Regions from separate parts of the Streptomyces sp. NBC_00464 genome, predicted to be linked through region 1. Evidence: riboswitches for the same ligand, from Rfam matches in the RefSeq annotation. Region 1 holds a riboswitch; each other region holds the start of a gene.
The links. A riboswitch is a leader RNA that binds a small molecule or an ion and turns the genes downstream of it on or off. The one in region 1 is predicted to bind cobalamin.

Region 1 (5,468 bases):
GGTGCGGGATGCGGCCCAGCCGTACGACGTCCACGACATTCAGCTCGACCTGTGTGACGGCGTGCTGGTCGACCACGGCGACCCGCCTGGCCACGGTGCGGCGGCCGACGGCTGCCAGCGGATCGTCGTCGAGGGTGACCACGCCCGCGTGCGGTGCCAGGACTCCGGCCAGGATCCGCAGCAAGGTGGACTTCCCGGAGCCGTTCGGGCCGATCAGTCCGATGGTGGCACCGGGCGCCGGGTCGAGCGAGACACCGTCCAGGATGAAACGGCCGCCCGCCTCCCTGCTGACCCGGTCGGCCCGCAGGCCGCCGGGGACGGTCCCGGTCATGGGGACCGCCGGGTGCGGTAGAGGACCACCACGAAGGCGGGCACCCCGATCAGTGCGGTGACGACGCCCACCGGAACCTCCTGCGGGTCGAGTACGGTCCGGGCGAGGGTGTCGACCCAGACCAGGAAAACCGCCCCGGCAAGCGCGGTGACCGGCAGCAGCCGGCGGTGTCCCGAACCGGTCAGCGCACGGGCGGCGTGCGGGAGCACCAGCCCGACGAACCCGATGGCGCCGGCCGAGCTCACGAGTGCGGCGGTCAGCAGCGCGGTCGTGCACAGCAGGACGATCCGGGTACGGCCGACGTGGACGCCGAGGGTGGCTGCCGCGTCCTGGCCGAAGGCGAAGGCGTCGAGCGTACGGGCGTGGCCCAGGCAGATCAGCAGCGTCACGGCGAGCACGGCGGAGCAGATCCACACATCGCTCCATCCGACGCCGCCGAGCGAACCCAGCAGCCAGAACAGCACCCCTCGGGTCTGTTCGGCATCGGCTGCGGTCATCACGACGAAGGAGGTGAGCGCGGAGAAGAGCTGCATGGCCGCGACCCCGGACAGGACGACCCGGTCGGTGCTGCCGCCGAGGGTGTGGCTGAGCAGCATGACCAGGGCGAAGGAGCAGAGTGCCCCGATGAACGCCCCGGCCGACAGGGAGACCGCTCCCCCGCCGACGCCGAGGACGACGACCACGACCGCGCCGGTGGAGGCCCCGGAGGAGACCCCGAGGACGAAGGGGTCGGCGAGTGGGTTCCGCAGCAGCGACTGCATGACGGTGCCGCAGACCGCGAGCCCCGCGCCGCAGACGGCGGCGAGCAGGGTGCGCGGCATGCGCAGGTTCCAGATGATGCCGTCGCGGATCGGGCTGAGTTGCGATTCACCGGCACCGAGGTGGGAAGCGACCGTGGACCAGACGTCGGCGACGGAGATCCGGGCCGGTCCGATGGTGACGGCGAGGGCGATGGACAGGGCGAGAAGCAGGAGCCCACCGGTCCACAGGAGTCCTTCGCGGATACCGCGGATGCGCCGGAGGCCGGGCCCGGTGCGCGCAGCCGCGGCCTCGCGCGGCGCCGCGGCCTGTTCGGTGTCCGTCACCCCGCAAGCCCGAAGGTCCGCAGCCCGGCAGCGACGCGCTCCACGCCCTCGACGGTGCGGATGGTGGGGTTCATGGCCTGGCCGCTGAGCAGCACATAGCGCTTGTTGCGGACGGCGTCCATGTTCTTCGTGGCGGGGTTGGACTCCAGGAACGCGATCTTCTTCGCGGCGCTTTCGGCGGTCTGCGACTTGCGGGTCAGGTCGCCGATGACCAGTACGTCCGGGTTGCGGTCGGCGACGGTCTCCCAGTTGATCTGGGGCCATTCCTCGTGGGTGTCGTCGAAGGCGTTCTTCGCGCCGAGTTCCCGGGTGATGATGCCGGGCGCTCCGCAGCAGCCGGCCAGGTACGGGGCCTCGGAGTTGGCGAACCAGTACATCAGGGAGGCGCCGGAGGCATCGATGCCTCCCGTCGCCCTGCGCACCCGGGCGCGCAGCTCGGCCACGAGTTTCTCGCCGCGCTCCGGGACGCCGAACACCTTGGCCAGGTCCCGCACTTCGCCGTAGACGCTGTCCATGGTCAGGGCGCCGGTGCGGACACCGTCACCGTCCTTGCTGTTGTCCTTGGCGGTGCAGTCGGCGGGCGAGACGTAGGTGGGGACGCCGAGCTTCTCGAACTGCTCGCGGGGGGCGACACCGCCCTTGGCGAGCGTCGACTCGAAGGAGGCGCTGACGAAGTCGGGCTCCTGGTCCAGGACCTTCTCCGACGAGGGGCGGTTGTCGGAGATTCTCGGGACGCCGGCGTTGGCCTTCTCCAGGCCCTTCAGTACGGGGTCGGTCCAGGTGGCCGTGGCGGCGAGCCGGTCGGCGAGGCCGAGCGAGAGCAGGATCTCGGTCGATCCCTGATCGACCGGCACGGCACGCTCGGGGGCCGCGTCCACGGTGACGGTCCGTCCGCAGTTCTTCAGGGTCACCGGATAGCCGTCGGCCACCCCGGACTTGGCGGCGGAGCTGTCGGTGCCGCCGCCGCAGGCTGTCAGCAGGATCAGTGCGGCGGTGAGCAGGGCGGATGAGCGGGCGGGGCCGGCTATGGGCGGCACGGAGTACCTCGGCGTCTCTGGGCCCATGCGCGGGGCCCGGTGTACGGAGTTCCGCGATCCGGTCCCGGACCGCGGGTGCCAGCAGGTCTTCGGACTCGGGTTCATGCGGACGGGACGCCTTCCCGGGAAACCGTGGGTCTCCCAGTGGCCGTGGCCCCGCCCGTCCCCCTCACCGCTGCGCGTCAGTTCCGGATTCGCACCGGATTCCCTGACCCCTACGTGGAGTTCGACTGGCTCCGGGCACGCTACCACGAGCCTCTGCGCAGCTCAGCGGCGGTGTGGTCGGTGGTACGGGGCTGCCCCGCGGGGCGCCGGAGCGGTGCCGTACACCGCCCCGGCGCCGGAGCGACCACGCAGCGTTCCTCCGGCTACGCCTTGCGGCGAACCGATTCGCCAACGTGGCTGCGCGACCCCTCGCTCCACCGCGAGAGCACGGCCGCGGTCCCCCAGAAGGCCGGCAGGACGACCCGGAGGCCCAGGCACCGCACCGCGTCCGCCGCCCGTCGCGGCAGCACGGAGGCCTCTCGCCTCGGTGTGCCCGTCATCGCACACCCCCGACGGGTGCCCCGGCCGCGGCGCTGTGCCAGGACGCGTCCGGGTCGTCGTACGCGTCCGCGTAGCGGGCTCCCGCGATGGGCCAGTCGGCGAGCAGTTCGCCGGGCAGCGCGAACGACTCGGCCAGTTCCGGCAGATGACCGTTCACGGCGGCGACGAGATGCTCGGTGGCATCGGTCAGCCCGTCGACCTGGGCGGCGGTCAGGTGCCCTGCCGCGAGCAGATCCCCGCTGCTGTGCGCTACCCGGCGCAGCGCGAACAGCCGGGCCAGTTCGCCCAGCCGCTCGCGGGCCTCACCGGCGGGCAGAGCCGCGAGCGCCTGCTCGTACGCATAGGCCGCCTGCCGGACCGCATGGGCCTCGACCCCCCGCAGCGCGGGCCCGGAGGCCGCGTTCCAGCGCTCCAGCGGGCCGCCGTGCGGTACCCGTGCCATCCGTGCGGCCGCCCGGTCGAACCAGATGCGTTCCACCTGGTCCAGGAGCCTGCCGAGGAACCGCAGGTCGGTGAGGTCGCCGCTCGGCGGGCCGGCGGCCGGCTCCTCCTCCGTCCCCCGTGCCCTGTCGAAGAGCAGTCCGGCGGCCGCCCGGGAGTGGATGGCCAGGTTGTCGCCCTCGGCGGTGATGGCACCCTCGATCCCGGTGACGAGTTCGGTCATCCCGTTGTTCTCCAGCAGCCCCTGGGCGCCGCACCGTTCCCGGCACTCGACGATCACCGACCGGGCCTGCCAGGTGATCCACCCCTTGGCGATGTCGACCAGCCGCTCGGCGGCCTCCCGCTCCGCGGGCCGCGCCGCCGCCTGTTCCCAGCGTTCCAGGACGCGCCGGTGCAGCAGGCTCATCGCGAAGACGGTGGCCATGGCCTCGGCGAGCGGGCCGTGGTGGCTGCGGTGAGCGATCACCGGCACCGGAGGCGACGAGCGGCCCCCCGAGACGAAGCGGTGGCCTCCGTAGCGGACGGCGACGGCCAGCGTGACGCGTGCGGTGCCCACCGCGCTGGCGCTCATGCAGATCCGGCCCGTGGTGACCCGCCCGATCGAGGCGAGAAAGCGGCGCCGGTGTCCTTCGGTCTCGCTACGGAACACCCCGTCGTCGCCGACCCGCCCCTGCGCGCCTTTGAGCAGCGCCCCGCGATCCACGAAGACCTGGTCGAAGGAGGTCAGGCAGTGGTCGACCGGACTGCCCATCCGTGCGGGTAGCCGGCGCACCCGGACCCCCGGCAGGGCCCGGGAGGCATCGGTGAGCGGTACCAGCAACAGGAACACCCCCTGGTCCACGCCGTCGACGATCAGGCGGGCGGCGACGAGTCCCGACTTGGGGCCGCCGGCCGGGCTGGTGTTGGGCATGAACTTCTGGGCGCCGGAGTGCGGGGTGTGCAGCACGAACCCGTCCCTGCCGGGGTCGTAGGTGGCGGTCGTCTCGACGGCGGCCGCGTCGTTGCCGTGGGCCACCTCCGTACAAAGGAAGGTGCCGATCCGTCGCAGCTGGAGGAAGTCCGACAGATCGCGGGGGCTGTCGGCATCGTGGTCCAGGAGGCTGCCGAGGAAGAGGTTGTAGTGAATGCCCGCGACAGTGGTGAGCGCCGGGTCGACCGGGGCGAGCCATTCGTGCAGAGCGGCCAGCGCCCTTGGGTCGGCGGCCGGCCGGGCGGCGCTGTCCAGGGCGCCGTTGAGCGTGCGCAGCCGCGCGTGGGCGAGGGCGAGCCGCTCGTCGGGGGCGGGGCCGGGAGGGGGGCAGACAGGCCGGCGGAACGGCTCGGTGGCGACGAGCCGGCGCCAGAAGCCGTGCTCGCGGCGGGCGTCCGGACCGAGAAGCACGGTGGTGAGCGGGTCGGCGAACGGCCCGGTTCCGGCTCCCGAGGGACCGGACCTGTTGAGAATGGTGGTCATACAAGCGGGAACGATCAGAAAACGTCCAGGACACCCCATAACCGGCGCCCAAAACCGATTCTTCACGGCCCGGCAGGTTCTCCGATGCCACTCACCCCTCCACCGCCCGTCACCCGTATGCAGCAACCCGCCGCGCTGTGCGGCCGACCAGGACATCCCCTTGGGTCATGGAACGGCACCCCGGCCAGGCGGCCGCACCGGATGAGCACGCCGAACTCGAAGCCCTGCGCGCCCGGGTGGCACAGCTGGAGCTCCAGGCCCCGGCGCGCTCCCGGCTGCGCCTGCGTTCGTTCTTCGCGGCCCTGCTGATCCTGGTGGCGGCCGTACTCACCCCGTTGAGCATCGTGTCGAGCTGGGCGAGCGATGTCGCCGGGGACACGGACCGCTACGTGGGAATGATGGAGCCGCTTGCCTCCGATCCCGATGTGCAGGCGGCGGTGACCACACGCGTCACCGACACCGTCATGACCCATCTGGACATCGACGCGCTGCTGGCGGACGTCGCTCCCGCCGACCGGCCCGTGGTGGACAAGGCACTCCGGAGGCTCGGCGATCCACTCACCACCGGCGTCAGG
Region 2 (5,468 bases), 5.8 Mb from region 1:
CCTGCTCGGTCGGGTAGAAGTTGATGTCCACGACCCGGTCGAGGAACGTCACGGCGGTACGCACGGTGGCGTCCAGACGCTCCCAGTCGATGGTGCCGTCGGCGACGAACGCGCCGAGGTTGACCGAACCGAGGTTGCAGACGGCCGTCTCGCCGTCGTCGGTGACTTCGAGGATCTCGGTGCACAGGTTCGAGGAGTGCACGACGCGGCCCGGTTCGGCGGTCTGGTTCGCGGTCCGGTTGGAGGCGTCCTTGAACGTCATCCAGCCCTGGCCGGTCTGGGCCAGCGTCCGCATCATCCGGCCGTAGAGCTCACGGGCCGGCATGGTCTTGCGCGCCAGGCCCTTGGCCTCGGCCGCGCGGTAGACGGCGTCGAACTCGTCGCCCCACAGGTCGACCAGCTCGGGCACATCGGCTGGGGAGAACAGCGACCAGGTGCCGTCCGTGTCGACCCGGCGCATGAACTCGTCGGGGATCCAGTGCGCCAGGTTGAGGTTGTGCGTACGCCGCTGGTCCTCGCCCGTGTTGTCGCGCAGCTCCAGGAACTCCTCGATGTCCGCGTGCCACGTCTCCAGGTAGACGGCGGCGGCGCCCTTGCGCCGGCCGCCCTGGTTGACCGCGGCGACGGAGGCGTCGAGCGTCTTCAGGAACGGCACGATGCCGTTGGAGTGCCCGTTGGTGCCGCGGATCAGTGAACCGCGGGCGCGGATGCGGGAGTACGAGAGGCCGATGCCGCCCGCGTGCTTGGAGAGGCGCGCCACCTGGTGGTAGCGGTCGTAGATCGAGTCCAGCTCGTCCAGCGGCGAGTCCAGCAGGTAGCAGGAGGACATCTGCGGGTGACGGGTGCCGGAGTTGAAGAGCGTGGGGGAGGAGGGCAGGTAGTCCAGCCGGCTCATCAGCCCGTACAGCGCGGCGACCTCGTCCAGGGCGCGGTCGGAGGTGTCCTCGGCCAGCCCGGAGGCGACGCGCAGCATGAAGTGCTGCGGCGTCTCGATGACCTGGCGGGTGATCGGGTGGCGCAGCAGGTAGCGGCTGTGCAGGGTGCGCAGGCCGAAGTAGCCGAAGCGGTCGTCGGCGCCGTCGGCGAGCGACCGCGCCACCAGTGCGTCGAGCGCGGCCGCGTGGAGCGTCACGAACTCGGCGGTGCGGTCCGCGATCAGGCCCTCGCGGTGCCCGACGGCGACCGACGCGGAAAACGATGTCGCGCCCTGCCCGGCCGCCTCGTCCGCGATGGTGCGGGTGAGGAGGCGGGCGGCGAGCCGGGAGTAGGCGGGGTCCTCGGAGATCAGTCCCGCGGCGGCCTCGGTGGCCAGCGAGCGCAGCTCCGCCTCGTCCGACCGGGCGTTGCGGCCGCGCAGCGCGGCGGCGGCGACGCGTCCGGGGTCGGTGTCGGGCAGATCGGCGGTGAGGTCGGTCAGGGTCCGCAGCAGCACGGTTCCCGGTCCGTCGCTCGTGGTTCCCGTTGATTCGGCCGCTGTAACCGGATCGGCTGGCGCGATGGTCACGTGGTGCACTCCCTCGCTCGGCTCTGGGCCTTCGGGGAGCGGAGGGCGGCCGGGCGGAGCGCGGCAGGGCAGCGCTCCGTGCGGCGTCCACCGGCCCATCCACGAGGCCCGGACTTCTGGGCATCCGGATCGGTCGAGCCGGATGCGCTGTCGGCAGGACCTCGGACTCGGGTGCGCAAAAGCACACCGAACACACCGTTGCGGGACAGTTCCGGATTCGCACCGGATTTCCCTGCGGCGACAGCGAGCACGAGCATACATGTGGGGGCTGCCGGATGAGGCAGCCCCCACATGTTGTGTCGTACGTGATCTCAGTGCGCGCTCACGGCGCGGGGTGGAGGTCCAGACGGTAGGCCAGCAGCTTGAGGTCGTCGATGGGATTCCAGTCCCTCTCGGGGGTCCGTACGAAGCCGAGGCGCCCGTAGATCCTATGGGCGCCGCGCATCGCCGGGAGCGTCGACAGGACAAGGCCGGTGACGCCCGCGGTGCCCCGTGCGCGGTCGATACAGGCCCGTACGAGGGCCTCACCCGCCCCGGCTCCACGGGCCTCGCGGGAGACCGCCAGCATCCGGAACTCGGCCTCGTCCGCCGCTGCGATGTCGGCCCACGGATTTCCCGGCGGGGCGTAGGCGACCCCGCCCAGGACGCGGCCCTGCGCGTCGACGGCCACCAGAACCTCGGCCTCGGCGGCCCGGCGGGGCACGTCGCGCAGCTTCGCCAGGTACGGGTCGTCGGTGCCGTAGTCCAGGAGCCCGTCGCCGAGATAGGCCTCGGCGGTGATCTCGCCGAGGAGAGCGTGCTCGGCGGGCTCGACCGGCCGGATTGCAATGTCCATGGGCGGAAGTCTGCCGCAGGAACGGGCCGTGGCCGCAAGGGGATTTCCGCGGGACGCGCGAACGGGCCGCCGCACCTCTCCGGGGAGGGTGCGGCGGCCCGTTCGCGCAGGCGACGGTCAGTGGCCGCCCGGCGCACCGGCGGTGGCCGGCGGGAGCTCCGTCTTCACACCCGGGTCGCCCGCGTCCGCGGTGTAGTCGCTCGGAGAGGTCTCGTCGACCCCGGCCGGCGCCTTCACGGCGTTCAGGACGAAGGTGAGGACGACGGTCACCACGAGGTTCAGCACGAAGGCCGTCAGACCGATGTAGCCGATCTCGCCGAGGCCCGGGATCTCCTTGGAGGACCCGCCGAAGTGCTTCTGGGTCGGGCTGGCGACCCCGTAGGCGGCGGCCGTTCCGTAGATCATGCCGACCGCCCAGCCCGCGAGCAGCGCCCAGCGGTGGAACCATCGGGTGAACAGCCCGCCGACCAGGGCCGGCATCGTCTGGAGGATCCAGATTCCGCCGAGCAGCTGGAAGTTGATCGCGACCGTCTTGTCCATGGTGAGGACGAAGGCGAGCGCGCCGACCTTCACCAGCAGCGACACCAGCTTGGAGACCTTGGTCTCCTGCGCGGGGGTCGCGTCGGGCTTGAGGAAGTCCTTGTAGATGTTGCGGGTGAACAGGTTCGCCGCGGCGATCGACATGATCGCGGCGGGCACCAGTGCGCCGATACCGATGGCGGCGAACGCCACGCCCGCGAACCAGTCGGGGAACATGTTCTCGAACAGCTGCGGGATCGCCAGCTGGCCGTTGTCCACCTTGACGCCGGCGGCGATCGCCATGAAGCCGAGCAGCGCGAGCAGGCCCAGCATCAGCGAGTACAGCGGAAGGATCGTCGTGTTGCGGCGGATCACCTCACGGCTGCGGCTGGAGAGCGTCGCCGTGATCGAGTGCGGATACATGAAGAGCGCCAGCGCCGAACCGAGGGCCAGGGTGGCGTAACCCCACTGGCCCGCCGCCGCGGGTGCGAGCGCACCGGTCGGCTTGCCTCCCGGCGGACCGGCGAACTTCTCCTGGGCGGCGGCGAAGATGTCGTCGAAGCCGCCGAGCTTGATCGGGATGTAGATGATCGCCACGGCGATGACCAGGTAGATCAGGCCGTCCTTGACGAAGGCGATCAGCGCGGGCGCGCGCAGCCCGGAGGAGTACGTGTACGCAGCGAGCACCGCGAAGGCGATCAGCAGCGGCAGGTCCTTGATGAACCAGTGGGTGTTCTCGCCGCCGCCGACGCCCATCACGTCCAGCACCGCCTGGATGCCGACGAGTTGCAGCGCGATGTACGGCATCGTGGCGAGGATGCCGGTGACGGCGACCGCCAGCGAGAGCCCCTTGGAGCCGAAGCGGCCGCGGACGAAGTCCGAGGTGGTGACGTAGCCGTGCTTGTGCGACACCGACCACAGACGCGGCAGGAAGGTGAAGATCAGCGGGTACACCAGGATGGTGTAGGGCACCGCGAAGAAGCCGGCGGCGCCCGCCGCGTAGATCGCCGCGGGAACGGCGACGAAGGTGTACGCGGTGTAGAGGTCGCCGCCGAGCAGGAACCAGGTGACCCAGGTGCCGAACGAACGGCCGCCAAGACCCCATTCGTCGAGGCTGGCCTCGTTCTCGGCCTTGCGCCACCGGGCGGCCATGAAGCCGACGACCGTGACGGCCAGGAAGAAGAAGATGAAGACGCCGAGTGCGACGCCGTTCACGCCGTCCTTCATGCTGACGCACCCCCCTTGCGGGCGCGCTGGTCACGCTGCCACAGCTTGTACGCGATCATCGTGAGCGCCGTGGAGATCAGCACCCAGAGCATCTGGTACCAGTAGAAGAACGGGATGCCGATGAAGGCCGGGTCGACCTTGGCGTACGAACTCACCCAGAGCATCGCCACGAACGGCGCGATGAGACAGAGGGCGATGACCACCCGCATGGGTGTGACGGTGGGTGGTTTTCCTTCTGGTTCTTCCGGCATGGCGGCGACTCCGTCCCCTCGCTGATCACCTGTTGCAATGCGCAGGAAATCTAGGCGAGGGTTCCGTCCACCGTCACCCCCTGTCCGCATTGCGGTCCGGCAACGGTCCTGAGACGTCGGACAGTTGGTCGAAATATCGCCAAAGGTCGGGGTGTTGGTCCGGACCAAAAAGGGCCGGGGCGCCGAACAGCCCCCGTGGGAAGGGTTCCACGAGGGCTGCGGGCTTGCACGGTGGCGCGGACGGATCAGTCCAGCGGTCGCTTCAGGCGGGCCACGAACTTGTAGCGGTCGCCCCGGTAGACCGAGCGCACCCACTCGACCGGCTCGCCCTGTCCGTCCAGCGAGTGCCGGGACAGCATGAGCATCGGCAGACCCACGTCCGTGCCGAGCAGGCCGGCCTCGCGCGGGGTGGCGAGGGAGGTCTCGATGGTCTCCTCGGCCTCGGCCAGCCGTACGTCGTACACCTCGGACAGGGCCGTGTAGAGGGACGTGTACTTGACCAGCGAACGCCGCAGCGCGGGAAAGCGTTTGGCCGAGAGGTGGGTGGTCTCGATCGCCATCGGCTCACCGCTCGCCAGGCGCAGCCGCTCGATCCGCAGCACGCGGCCGCCCGTGCTGATGTCGAGGAGTCCGGCGAGCATGTCGTCGGCCGTGACATAGCCGATGTCCAGTAGCTGGGACGTCGGTTCCAGCCCCTGGGCGCGCATGTCCTCGGTGTACGAGGTGAGCTGCAGGGCCTGTGAGACCTTCGGCTTGGCGACGAAGGTGCCCTTTCCCTGGATGCGCTCCAGTCGGCCCTCGACGACCAGTTCCTGGAGTGCCTGGCGCACGGTGGTGCGCGAGGTGTCGAACTCGGCGGCCAGGGTTCGCTCCGGGGGCACGGGGGTGCCCGGCGGCATCGTGTCCGTCATGTCGAGGAGATGTCGCTTCAGCCGGTAGTACTTCGGGACGCGCGCGGTGCGCGTGCCCGCGCCCGTGCCCGCGCCCGTCTCGCTCTCCGTACTGCCCCCGTCGGCACCCATGGCCCGCCTTCCCGACTGCTGCGTTGCTGCCGTCACCGGCTCCTCCGTCTGTCGCGGCTCACATGGTGGCACGGTCCGGTCACGGCTCGTCGCCCTCCCTCAGGTGTCGG
Region 3 (5,468 bases), 1.7 Mb from region 1:
CACCCGCGCGGGAGCTGCCGCGAGCTGTTCCTCGGTCAGCCACTCCACGTCATGGCCACCGGCGTTGATGAGGCGGTGGATCAGCTCGTCGCCGTTGTCCGGGTGGCCCTCGACGCCGTAACCGGCGTCGCGCAGGGCGTCCAGGACACGGACGGCGGAGGCGGGCGTGTCCAGGCCGACCGCGTTGCCGACGCGGGAGTGCTTGGTGGGGTAGGCGGTGAAGACCAGGGCGAGCTTCTTCTCGGCGTTGGTCTTGTGCTTGAGGACGGCATGGCGCACGGCGATCCCGGCGACGCGGGCCGCGCGCTCGGGGTCGGCGCGGTACACCGGAACCCCGTCCGGGCCCTGCTCCTTGAAGGAGAACGGCACGGTGACGAGGCGGCCGTCGAACTCGGGGATGGCGACCTGCATCGCCGCGTCCATGGGGGAGAGCGCGGCGTCCGACGCGTCCCATGCCGCCCGCGAGGACGTCAGGCACAGCCCCTGAAGGACCGGCACGTTCAGATCGGCGAGCGCGCCGATGTCCCAGGCCTCGTCGTCACCCCCGGCGGAGGCGTCCGACGCGCGGGTGCCGCCGGCCGCGAGCACCGTGGCGACCAGGGCGTCGGCCCGGCCGAGGAGCTCGTAAAGACCGGCGTCCGCGCCGCGCAGCGAACCGCAGTACACCGGAAGGGCGTTGGCGCCGCGCGCCTCGACGGCGTCGCACAGCACGTCGACGAACGAGGTGTTGCCGGAGAGGTGGTGCGCCCGGTAGAAGAGCACGCCGACGGTCGGGCGGCCCTCGGTGAACGTACGGCTGCCGTGCAGACCCCACTCCGGCATCTTCTGCGGTTCGGCGAAACCGTGCCCCGTCAGCAGGACGGTGTCGGAGAGGAAGCGGGCCAGTTCGACGAGGTTCCCCGGGCCGCCCTCCACCAGGTAGCGCAGCGCCTCGGCGACGACCCCGGCCGGTACGGACGACTCGGCCATCAGCTCCGCGTCCGGCACGGCCTCGCCGCCGAGCAGCACGGTCGGGATGCCCGACGCCTTGAGCGCGGCGAGCCCGTCCTCCCAGGCACGCTTGCCGCCCAGCAGGCGGACCACGGCGACGGAGGAGCCCTCGATCAGCGCGGGGAGTTCCTCGTGGACGTCGATACGGGTCGGGTTGCCGATCCGGAAGGGTGCGCCCGAGGCGCGGGCGGCGAGGAGGTCGGTGTCGGCGGTCGACAACAACAGCACGGTGCTCAGCGGGGCGGTCAGTGGGGCGTTCATGCGCGTGCTCCAGGTGCTCCGGGTGCGATGAAGGGAAGTCCTGCCGGTGCGCCCGACTCGATCAGTCGCCACAGCGCATCGGTGTCCGCGTGTTCTTCGATGAGGTCGCCGAGGCGGTCGAGCTGTTCCTCGCGCAGCTCGGCGAAGCAGGTGTCGGGGGCGGGGACGAAACGCCGGCCGGCGGCCCGTGCGACCTCCGTCAGGAAGCGGCGGCGGAAGGCGTCGCTCTCCAGCGAGCCGTGCCAGTGGGTGCCCCACACCGAGCCGGCCCGGCAGCCGTCGAGGCGCCCGCCCTGCCCGTCGGTGAGGAACGGCTCGCCGCCTCGCACGTCCGCGACGCCGTGGTGGATCTCGTATCCCTCGACGGGGGCGCCGAGGGCCTCGCCGACCGGCCGGGCGAGAGTCTTCTCGCGGTCGAACCGGATGCGTACGGGAAGGAGTCCGAGCGCGTCGACCTGCCCGGCGTGCGACTCGACGTCGTCCTCGATCTCCTCGCCGAGGATCTGGTAGCCGCCGCAGATGCCGAGCACCGGACGGCCCTCGGCGGCCCGCCGCAGCAGTGCGTCGGCGAGCCCGCGTTCGTGCAGCCAGGCGAGCGCCTTCACGGTGCCGCGGGTACCGGGCACGATGACGAGATCGGCGTCGTGCAGTTCCTCGGCGCGGTCCACGAACCGCACCACGACGCCCGGTTCGGCGGCGAGTGCGTCCACGTCGGTGAAGTTGGACATCAGCGGCACGGCGCACACGGCGACGCGCAGGATGTCCTCGCCGTGCGGCGGGGCGACGACCGACTCCCGTACGGTGCCGCGCAGCGAGACCCGCAGCCCGTCCTCCTCGTCGATGCCGAGGCCGTGGGCGAACGGCAGTACCCCGTAGGTCGGCCGTCCCGTCAGATCGCGCAGCATATCCAGGCCGGGTTCCAGCAGCGAGACGTCGCCACGGAACTTGTTGACCAGGTAGCCGGCGATCAGCGCCTGGTCCTCCGCCGAGAGCAGCGCCGTCGTACCGAAGAACGAGGCGAAGACCCCTCCGCGGTCGATGTCGCCGACGACCACCACCGGGAAGCGCGCCGCCCGTGCGATGCCCATGTTCACGATGTCCGTGCGCCGCAGATTGATCTCGGCCGGACTGCCCGCCCCCTCGCAGATCACTGCGTCATACGTGCCCCGAAGCTGCTCCAGGCAGTCCACCACGGTGGACAGAAGCGATTCCTGCCGGCCGCCGTGGTAGCCGCGGGCGCTCATCTCGCCGACCGGACGCCCCATCAGGACGACCTGGCTGGAGCGGTCGCTGCCGGGCTTGAGCAGCACCGGGTTCATCAGTGCGGTCGGCTCCACCCGGGCGGCCTGGGCCTGCATGGCCTGCGCGCGGCCGATCTCGGCGCCCTCGCGGGTGACGAAGGAGTTGAGCGACATGTTCTGCGCCTTGAACGGCGCCACCTTCACGCCCCGGCGCACCAGCCAGCGGCAGATGCCGGCGGTGACGACGCTCTTGCCCGCGTCCGATGTGGTCCCGGCGACCAGCAGTCCGCCGCTCATGTCGGTCTCCGTCCTGAGAGTCGAGGTGCTGCGGTACGTGGCGCTGCTGTACGGGTTCCTGCGGTACGGGTCCCCGTGGTGCGGGCCCCCGCGATCCTTCGTGCCGCGAGCCCCGCGCCCAGGCGGGCGGCCACGCTCACGCCGAGGGCCAGCGCGCTCACCCGGCGCGACAGCCGTACGGCCCGTTCGATGTCCTCGGTCTCCACCGCACGGCCCGTCTCCCCGTTGAGCACGGGGCGGTGCTCGACCCGGCCGCCGTAGGCGAGCGTCCCGCCGAGCCGTACGCCGAGCGCGCCCGCGAACGAGGCCTCCACCGGGCCCGCGTTGGGACTCGGGTGCTTGGCCGCGTCCGCCCGCCAGGCCCGGACCGCTCCTCGCGGGTCCCCTCCTGCCGCCACGGCGAGCAGGGCCGTCAGCCGGGCGCCCGGCCAGCCCGCGACGTCGTCGAGGCGGGCCGAGGCCCAGCCGTAACGCCGGTAGCGGGGCGACTTGTGGCCGACCATCGCGTCGAGCGTGTTGGCGGCGCGGAAGCCGGCGAGTCCGGGGACTCCGCCCAGCGCGCCCCACACCAGGGCGCCGACGACGGCGTCCGAGGTGTTCTCGGCGACGGACTCCACGACGGCGCGGGCGATCTGCGGCCCGTCCAGGGACTGCGGGTCGCGGCCGCACAGATGCGGCAGCCGTTCACGGGCCAGTTCGATGTCCCCGGCGGCGAGCGCGCCACCGATGGCCCTGGCCTCGCGCCCCAGCGAGGTACCGCCGATGACGGACCAGGTGGTGGCGGCGGTCAGGGCGACGGAAGCGGCGGGGTGGCGGCGCAGGGCGCGGGAGGCCAGTGCGGCACCCCCGGCGGCGCCTCCGGCGCAGACCAGGGTGTGCAGGGCGCCCCACCCGCGGTGGTCGCGCCACAGACGGCGTTCGACGCCTGCCGCGGCCCGCCCGAAGGCGGCGACCGGGTGGCCCCTGCGGGGGTCACCGAGCAGCAGATCGCCGATCAGACCGGCTGTGGCGCCGTACGCGAAGATGCGATCGGCACGCACGGTTCAGCCGGCCGTTGCGCCTCGAAGGACCTTGGGGCCTGTTCTGAGTTGCACAGGAGCGAACGCACGGCAGCCGGGCATGGCGATATGTCCTCACTCAGGGTCCGCGCCCTGGTTCGACGTGACGGCGACGAGAGTCTCCTGGCTTCCGGATCCGCAGTTCCCCCGGGCCTTCCAGTCCGCTTGCGTGGACCGTGACTTCCAGTGGTGGGGGACTGCTCCCCGGTGACAGTGGCGGGACCGCGCCGGATTCGCACCGGCTTCCTCTGCTGTCGCCGTAATGGCTCCGGCAGTCCACCACGCTCTGCGAACGCCCGTCAACTTGCCGTTGACCTGCGGCGGTGCAGTGTGCGCAGACGCACATCGGGCCGGGCGCACACGAGGTGCGTCCGGCCCGATACGGGTGGGAGTGGTGGGGCTCAGGCGACGATCAGGTAGATGCCGTAGGCCACGGCCGCCGCGCACAGTCCGAAGCAGACGTACGCACCGGCGCGGGCCAGCACGAGCGATCCGCCCGACGATCCGCCCTGTGCCGCCGGTTCGGGCTGCTTGGAGAGGCCGACGATGCCGAGGGTGAAGAGGCCCACCAGCGCGACGGTGGCGACGAGGGAGACACCGAAGACGGTGCCGAGGGCTGCCCAGTCGATGTTCATGGAGATCTGTCCTTACCGGAGGCTCTGAGACCGTAGGGGGTCGCTCAGACCGTGGCGGGTCGGGCCGGGTCGGAGACCGGCCCGGCGGGGGCCGGGATGGTGGCCATGAGGAGGTCGTGGGACTGGGCGGCCGCGGTGGGCGGCGGGCTGACGGCCGCGATGGCGGTGGTGACGACGCCCGCGGGCTCGCCGTCCCCGGCCGCCGCGCTCTCGTCCTGGCCGCCGGGTGCGACGTCGTCGTGGCCGACGGGCTTGCGCCGCGACAGCATCCAGATCGCACCGGATCCCGCGATGAGCAGCGCCGCGACGACCACGACACCCCAGGTGCCCTGCTTGGTGAGGAACTCCGCGCCCGCACCGACGAGACCGGCGGCGGGCAGGGTCAGACCCCAGGCGATGAACATCCGCGTGGCGGTGGACCAGCGGACCACACCGCCCTTGCGGCCGAGGCCCGCGCCCATGACGGCGCCGGAGCAGGACTGGGTGGTGGAGAGGGAGAAACCGAGGTGCGAGGAGGCCAGGATGACCGTGGCCGCACTGGTCTGGGCCGCGAAGCCCTGCGGCGGCTTCAGCTCGGTCAGGCCGCTGCCCATGGTGCGGATGATGCGCCAGCCGCCCAGGTAGGTGCCGAGTGCGATGGCGAGGCCGGCACACACGATGACCCAGACCGGCGGGTTGGAGCCGGGGGCGAGGACGCCACCGGTGACCAGGGCGAGCGTGATGATGCCCATGGTCTTCTGCGCGTCGTTGGTGCCGTGCGCCAGCGATACGAGCCCGGCCGAGGCGATCTGGCCGGCGCGGTAACCCTTCGCGGTGGCCTTCTCCTGGGCGCCGCCCGTGACCTTCCCGCCGATGCGGTACGTCAGCTTGGTGGCCAGCAGCGCGGCCAGACCGGCGACGACCGGTGCGGCGACAGCGGGGAGCAGGACCTTGGTGACGACGGTGCCGCCGTCGACCGACGACCAGCCGGCGGACATCACCGCGGC

Region 2: it holds a riboswitch for cobalamin, as region 1 does, so the genes downstream of both, OG912_RS09150 (ribonucleoside-diphosphate reductase subunit alpha) here and OG912_RS35540 (ABC transporter substrate-binding protein) in region 1, are expected to answer to the same signal.
Region 3: it holds a riboswitch for cobalamin, as region 1 does, so the genes downstream of both, OG912_RS27945 (cobalamin biosynthesis protein) here and OG912_RS35540 (ABC transporter substrate-binding protein) in region 1, are expected to answer to the same signal.

What each region holds. Positions count from the first base shown of each region.
Region 1 is NZ_CP107899.1:7,933,304-7,938,771, reverse strand. It holds gene OG912_RS35550 (ABC transporter ATP-binding protein) at 1-331, opposite strand, end outside; gene OG912_RS35545 (FecCD family ABC transporter permease) at 328-1,416, opposite strand; gene OG912_RS35540 (ABC transporter substrate-binding protein) at 1,413-2,453, opposite strand; cobalamin riboswitch at 2,517-2,703, opposite strand; gene OG912_RS35535 (acyl-CoA dehydrogenase family protein) at 2,995-4,893, opposite strand; gene OG912_RS35530 (hypothetical protein) at 5,061-5,468, shown strand, end outside.
Region 2 is NZ_CP107899.1:2,125,311-2,130,778, reverse strand. It holds gene OG912_RS09150 (ribonucleoside-diphosphate reductase subunit alpha) at 1-1,504, opposite strand, end outside; adenosylcobalamin-variant (AdoCbl-variant) riboswitch at 1,652-1,748, opposite strand; gene OG912_RS09145 (GNAT family N-acetyltransferase) at 1,827-2,339, opposite strand; gene mctP (monocarboxylate uptake permease MctP) at 2,457-4,085, opposite strand; gene OG912_RS09135 (DUF3311 domain-containing protein) at 4,082-4,294, opposite strand; gene OG912_RS09130 (GntR family transcriptional regulator) at 4,582-5,358, opposite strand.
Region 3 is NZ_CP107899.1:6,212,353-6,217,820, forward strand. It holds gene cobN (cobaltochelatase subunit CobN) at 1-1,227, opposite strand, end outside; gene OG912_RS27940 (cobyric acid synthase) at 1,248-2,789, opposite strand; gene OG912_RS27945 (cobalamin biosynthesis protein) at 2,786-3,829, opposite strand; cobalamin riboswitch at 3,964-4,096, opposite strand; gene OG912_RS27950 (hypothetical protein) at 4,249-4,482, opposite strand; gene OG912_RS27955 (inorganic phosphate transporter) at 4,527-5,468, opposite strand, start outside.